One region of the Rhodococcus sp. NPDC059969 genome, then DNA from elsewhere that is predicted to be linked to it. Evidence: riboswitches for the same ligand, from Rfam matches in the RefSeq annotation. Region 1 holds a riboswitch; each other region holds the start of a gene.
The links. A riboswitch is a leader RNA that binds a small molecule or an ion and turns the genes downstream of it on or off. The one in region 1 is predicted to bind cobalamin.
Positions count from the first base shown of each region.

Region 2: it holds a riboswitch for cobalamin, as region 1 does, so the genes downstream of both, metE (5-methyltetrahydropteroyltriglutamate--homocysteine S-methyltransferase) here and ACFWAD_RS21105 (ABC transporter substrate-binding protein) in region 1, are expected to answer to the same signal.
Region 3: it holds a riboswitch for cobalamin, as region 1 does, so the genes downstream of both, ACFWAD_RS15590 (ABC transporter substrate-binding protein) here and ACFWAD_RS21105 (ABC transporter substrate-binding protein) in region 1, are expected to answer to the same signal.

Region 1 is NZ_JBHWUF010000008.1:34,705-36,969, reverse strand. It holds gene ACFWAD_RS21110 (class I SAM-dependent methyltransferase) at 1-76, opposite strand, end outside; gene ACFWAD_RS21105 (ABC transporter substrate-binding protein) at 77-1,072, opposite strand; cobalamin riboswitch at 1,130-1,311, opposite strand; gene ACFWAD_RS21100 (siderophore-interacting protein) at 1,353-2,210, opposite strand.
Region 2 is NZ_JBHWUF010000002.1:95,613-97,877, reverse strand. It holds gene ACFWAD_RS09360 (response regulator) at 1-229, shown strand, start outside; gene ACFWAD_RS09355 (helix-turn-helix domain-containing protein) at 446-883, shown strand; cobalamin riboswitch at 987-1,188, shown strand; gene metE (5-methyltetrahydropteroyltriglutamate--homocysteine S-methyltransferase) at 1,347-2,265, shown strand, end outside.
Region 3 is NZ_JBHWUF010000004.1:383,607-385,871, reverse strand. It holds gene ACFWAD_RS15595 (MMPL family transporter) at 1-1,188, opposite strand, end outside; cobalamin riboswitch at 1,260-1,406, shown strand; gene ACFWAD_RS15590 (ABC transporter substrate-binding protein) at 1,522-2,265, shown strand, end outside.

The DNA of each region.
Region 1 (2,265 bases):
GCTTCTCGCGATCGGCGATGTATGCCGCTTGCTGGTCGTCCCACTGACACACCAGTTCTCTGATCTCCGCGGACATCTAGACCACACCCAACTGGCGCAGCCCGTCGGAGAGCTGTTCGATGCCACCGACATTGCGGATCGAGGGATCCATCGTCGTGCCTTCGAGGATGATGTAACGCTTGTTCTTCACTGCGGTGAGCTTGCTGGCGACCGGGTCCGATTCGAGGAACGCGATCTTGTCTGCGGCACTGTCGCCGTCTCCACCGCGGTCGAGATCTGCGAGCACCAGCACGGTCGGGTCTCGATCGAGCACACTCTCCCAACCGATTTCGGGCCAGTACTGCTTGTTGTCGTCGAAGGCGTTCTTCGCACCCACCGCGTCGGTCATGATTCCCGGTGCACCGCAGCACCCGGCGAAGTACGGAGTCTTCGTGGCGGCGTACCACCACGCCAGCGTTACGTTTTCGGCTCCCAGTGCCGCCGTGGCGGTGGCCGCGCGATCCTTCAAACTCTCGGTGAGCTCGACACCTTTGTCCTTGACATCGAACAGTGTTGCCACGTCGTCGATTTCGTCGTACAAGTCGTCGAGCGTGAGGGCCTTGCTCTGCTCGGCATCCTGACCGGTGCACTCGCTGGGAGACTGATATGTCGCGACACCGAGGTCGGTGAACTTGGTCCGGTCGGCGATGCCTTCCGAGGTGAACGTGTAGTTGAAGGTCGTGTAGACCATGTCGGGTTCGCGTTCGAGGACACTCTCGAATGACGGGAACTCGGTGTCGAAGGCCTTCACCTGACCACGCGCCTCGCGCAGTTCGGGGAGGACGTCGTCATCGCTCATGGCGTAGCCGGCCATCCGGTCCTGCACTCCCAGCGCGAACAGCATTTCGGCCGCCGGTTGATTTACCGCGATCGCCCGTTCGATCGGTCGCTCCACCGTGACGTCTCGGCCACAATTCTGGACTGAGGCGCTGGATTGTTCGGCACCACTGTCGTCGGAGGAACAGGCAACCAACGATGCGCCCAACAGGGCTGCAACGGCAGCGGCGGGTAGGCGAAGTCTGGACAGACGCATGGAATCTCGTTCTCGCAGGGGCTCGTACGCGGAGCCCGTTACCGTGTGAACAGGCGCCTGTTGACCCCTGCTGCCAGCCGGTATTCGGACTCGAGATCGCCCCACCCGAGCGCCTTCCCAGATTCTCATCCAGTGGCGTAAGCCCGGGCGGTCACCCTCACCGCTGCGCGTCAGTTCCGGATTCACACCGGATTCCCTGACCCCCTGTGTGGAGGTCTGCTGGCACAGAGGAACTTATCACCGCAGTGCACTGCCGGTCAGGTCGGCCAGTGTGAGGCAATCAGATCTCGATGGCCAGGTCGTCGATGTCGGTCAGGGATCCGCCGTCGGCGAGGATGCGCTCGTAGTTCTCGCGTCGACGGAGGTCGATCTCGGTGTTGCTGATGCCCTGCTTCCAGTACCCGAATATCGCAACGTCGTCCTTGTCGAGTCCGACGGTCGAGCGAAAGTGCTTCCGTATTGCGCGCATCTCACTGCGTTCACCGGCGCCCCATACGACGTAGCTCTCGGGATCGGTGAGCTCGCGCGCCCGCGTCGTCAGTGGGCCGTCGGGCTCGGCGAGATCGACCCTGACGCGGTGAAGTTCCAGCCCGGGGAGGGTGGGTAGTTCGGCGAAGGCGACCTCGTCATCTGTTGTGACCCAGCCGATTCCGGCGACGTCGGTAGGCAACTGCTCGATGATCGAGTGCAACGCAGGTATTGCGGTGCCGTCCAGAAAGAGTGCGATACGTCGACCGGGAACATCAGGGATCAAGAAGTGTGGCCGCGGACCGGTGAGGCCGAAGGTGTCGCCGACGGTCAACGCCGCCGCCCATCTCATCATCGGACTGGTCTGTCCGTGCAGGACCACGTCGATGACGATCGATCCGCTCGCTGAATCGTAGGAACGCACCGTGTACACGCGCGAAGCGTCGTCGAAGGCCGGCCCGAGATTCATCCGTACGGTTACATTCGGGCGTGACCAGGTCGGATCGTCGGTCGACTCGCTCAAGCGAGCAGTGATCCGCAGCAGATGGTCGCTCGGTCGCTCCATTGCCTCGACGATCGCGAGAACGTCGTTGAGTCCGCGATTGTGGTCGGCGGTGCGTAGGACGGTCGTCGGGGAAGTTGTTGTACTCGTGGCGTCTGCATGTGTCATCGGTTGCGCTCCTGGATCGGATTGTCGAGGTGCCATCAGGTTAGTGCTGCCTAAG
Region 2 (2,265 bases), on a different contig from region 1:
TCCCACCCTTGCGGCCGACAGCCTCGTCAGCGGCGAGTCGCCCCTGACAGAACGTGAGACCCAAGTCCTTCGGGCCGCACACGACGGCGCACCCGTGGCAGCCATCGCTTCGGAACTCTTCCTCTCCCCGGGAACGGTTCGAAATCATCTGTCGGCCGCGATGGGTAAAACCGGTGCCACGACCCGTGCCGAAGCCGTCAGAATCGCCGAGGCGAACGGCTGGCTCTGATCAGAACGGGAGAGAACCCGCTTCCCGGCAAATAGTTCGCCGCTCGTTCATCGATGGCAATTTGTCCAGATCACTCAAAGTAGGGACCTTATACCCTAGGGATTTGCCCAGAAAACTACCCGGTCACGCAAGTCCGAAACAGCTAATCGTTCGATAACTGGCTATGATGCAGTTAATTGAATTGACGGAGCCTGTGTAACGGGGAAGGGGCGTCTCATGTCGAACCAGTTCAACGATCGATTGAACTCGCTGTTCGAGACTGCCGACTTTCACGTCACCAATGCGATGGTCGTTCGCGGCATGACCGAGTTCGGTTGCCGCATTTCGACTCCGTATCTGTCACAACTGCGCACCGGCGTCCGAACCAATCCGTCACCGGAAGTGGTCGCCGCCCTCGCGCACTTCTTCAACGTCCATCCGGACTACTTCTACGCCCCGTCCGACCACACTCCGCCCGCCATCTCCGGTGGCGAAGCTGACCTTTCTCTGCTCGAACAGTTGCACAACGTGCGCCTGCGAAACCTCACCTCGCGAGTCGTCGACCTCTCACCGTCGTCGCAGGATCTGCTCGTGGAAATGGCGGAAAATCTGCGCTCCTCGGAGAATCTTCCGCGCGTACCACCGGACTCGAATTCCTACATGTCTCGCGCCTAGTGCTTCGTCGACTCTCCTTGACTGCTCAGGGAGGGTTGGCCTTATGCTGGTCGATGCAGCTGGTTCGCCCGGCACGGTCATGAGGAGCCCCGAAGACCGTTCCCGGCGTCGAAGCCCCGTCAGCGCAAGCTGTCGGAGTGAGAGGGAACCCGGTGAAAATCCGGGACTGTCCCGCAGCGGTAAGCAGGAACGACCGCCGTTTATGTGCACTGGGCATCCGCCTGGGAAGCGACGGCCAGTAGGTTCGATCCAACTCGATCGAGTGCCCGCGAGTCCGAAGACCTGCCGACTGTGTCGGGCACGCCGTGCCCGACGGTCCACCGCCTCGTGGAATGGGCGTGTAGATCTCCATCGGACCTCGTGTGCGGTGCGGGCAGTGCTGCCCGCCGAAACTCGAGGTCTCGTGAGGTGTACCCGTCTGCCGGCAGTGGCCATCAATGCATTGGCAATCTGGAGAAACTCCGTGACAACGACATTCACTTCGACCGTGCTGGGCTCACCGCGCATCGGTCCTCATCGAGAACTCAAGCGGGCAACCGAAAGCTACTGGGCGGGGCGCATCGACGCCGACGCCTTGCAGAGCGTGGCCCGTGACCTCCGTCGGCAGGGCTTGGCCGACCTCCGTGACCTGGGCCTCGACTCAATCCCGGTCAACACCTTCTCCTTCTACGACCAGATGCTCGACACCGCAGTTCTTCTCGGCGCACTACCCGATCGCGTCGCGCCCGTCACCGATCCGTTGGACCGCTACTTTGCAGCTGCCCGTGGGACGGACACCATTGCGCCGCTGGAAATGACGAAGTGGTTCGACACCAACTACCACTACCTGGTGCCGGAGATCTCACCGTCCACCACTTTCGAACTCGACCCGTCCAAGGTCTTGTCCGAACTGGCAGAAGCGCTTTCCGACGGCATTGCGGCCCGCCCGGTCGTCATCGGACCGGTTACCTTCCTGCTGCTCTCGAAGGCTGTCGGCACAGACGAGCCGCTGCTCTCGCGGCTCGACGAGCTACTCCCCCTCTATGCGGACCTACTCGGCCGGCTCGTGAAGGCCGGTGCAGGGTGGGTCCAGCTCGACGAACCGGCGCTCGTGGGCGATCGCACCGACGAGGAGATCGAAGCGGCACGCGCTGCGTACGAACAGCTTTCGGCACTTTCGGAGCGACCGTCGATTCTGTTGGCGTCGTACTTCGGTTCGCTGCGTGACGCGTTGCCTGCACTTGCTTCGACCGGCGTCGAAGGATTTGCCGTCGATCTGGTGGCCGGTCAGGATTCGATCGGCTCCGTACCTGAACTCGCCCGCAAACTAATCGTCGCCGGAGTGGTCGACGGACGAAACATCTGGCGATCGGATCTGGACTCGGCACTGAGCACATTGGGCG
Region 3 (2,265 bases), on a different contig from region 1:
GGCGGTGTACGAGAGCTCTCCCAGACGGGCGCCGAGCAGAGGCGAGGCCATCACGAGCAGCACGGCGACGATCGTCACCGAGACCGCCACCGGACGCTTCATCACCCACGTGACGACGCGGCCCCAGAATTTGCGCGAGCGTTCCTCGCCGCGTTGTGCCGCGTCCTTGCGCCACGTCAGGGCATTGATGCGGTGACCCAGAATGGCAAGCAGCGCAGGCACAGCAGTCAGCGACAGGACGGCCGCGCTCAGTACCGCAGCGATCGCGCCGAAGCCCAGAGATCGGATGACGGCCTGGGGGAAAACGAGCATGCCGCTGAACGCACAGATCAGCAGTAGACCCGAGAACATGACGGTGCGACCCGCCGTCAGAACTGTTCGCTGGGCAGCAGCTCCCGGATCCGAGCCTGAATTCAGTTCTTCACGGAACCGGCCGACCACGAAGAGTCCGTAGTCGATCGCCAGTCCCAACCCGAGAAGAGAAGCGACGTTGATCGAGAATGAGGACACATCGGTGATCAAGGTGAGGATCCGGAGAACCGCCAATGCGCTCAGGACGCTGAGTACGCCCACGAACACCGGAACCGCGGCAGCGACGACGCCGCCGAAGATGAAGACCAGCAGCACCAGAGTGATCGGAATGGCGATGGCCTCGGCAACAACCAGGTCTTTCTCGAGTTTGGTGTTGAATGCGACGCCGACGACGGTGTTGCCCGCGAATTGTGCCTCGGCGCCTTCGACTTCGAGCTTCGGCAAGAGATCGGCGAAAGTGGCCGGCGTGACTCCCGAGTCCGGTGCCAACGTGATCGCAACGGCGCCCATGGATCCGTCGTTCGAGAGCAGACTGGCCTTGGCCGCCGCGTCCGTTCCCCAATACGACTTCACCGACGCCGTCGGCACTTCCGTTTTGAACTGGTCGACCGCGGCCGTCACCGCCGGCCCGATGTCGTCCAGGGTCTTACCGTCGGTGGGTGAGTAGATCGCGATGATGTCCGGGGTCTGCGGTCCGAGATTGTCCTCGATGATGTCGGCGACCTTCGCGGAGTCGCTGCCCGGATCGATGAATCCGCCCTGGCTGAGCTTGCCGAACACTCCGAGTCCCCACACTCCACTGATGAGAACTATCAGAACCGCGAGGCTCAGTACCCACCATTTCCGGGCAACGACGGTTTGGGCCCAGCGTGTCATGTATCAACTCCGGTGTGTGGGGGCGTCTGGCCAGATCGACTGTAGTGGGCGTTTGGTCTTGAATCGGAAACGTCATGCATACTGCTCGAAGCACTTGCAAGCCACGCGTGTGGGGGAAGCCGGTCCGAATCCGGCGCTGACCCGCAACGGTAGGTCGATTCTCGGTAGTCACCGAGCGTCGGCAAGCCCGATTACCCACCGCGCGGTGTGCGACATCCATTCGTCGTGGTCTACGAAAAGGAAGTCCAGCAGGAGCTCTGGCCGAGGATCAGCGTGCGGGCGGAGTTGTCTGTCGGATTCTCATTCGTGGCTCAGAGCCCTTACGAGGTCCCCGTGTCACTTCAGTTCTCCCCGTCCCGTGCCGCCGCCGTTCTTGTTGCGGTCGCCTTGGTTTCGGCAGGTTGTTCCAAAGGCCAGGAATCAGAGTCAGCGTCTGCTGCGGAATCCTTCGCACAGCCGGTGTCCGTGACCAACTGCGATCGCGAGATGACGTTCGATTCGCCGCCGCAGCGCATCGTGTCCTTGAACGGACACGTCACCGAAGCCCTTATCGAGATCGGCGCGGGTGATCGGATTGTCGGTCGGGCGTACAGCGACAACCCACCAACTGCTGAGACGGCCGATCAGTTCAACAGCATTCCCAGTCTCTCCGACACCTTCCCCAGCATGGAGCAAGTCCTCGACGTCGATCCCGACTTCGTGGTCGGAGGAATGACCAGTGCCTTCAACGAGAAGCAAGGGCGTTCACGAGACGCCTTCGGCGAGCGAGGAATCAACACCTTCCTCTTCTCCGAATACTGTGGCACCGGTTTCCCCGACATCGGATTGCTCGAGAACGACTACACACAACTCGGTCGACTCCTGGGCGTCGAAGATTCGGCCCGCGAGGTAGCCGAAGAGATCAGCAGTGGTCTCGATTCCGTCCGCGCATCGGTCGGGGACGCAGCGCCGGTGCCGACCTTCTTCTACGACAGCGGTGACCAGGTTCCGACGACAATCGGCGGAGTCGGCGTCGGTCAATTGGTCGCGGAATACTCCGGTGTCTCGAACATCTTCGCCGAAGGGACAAAGCCCTAC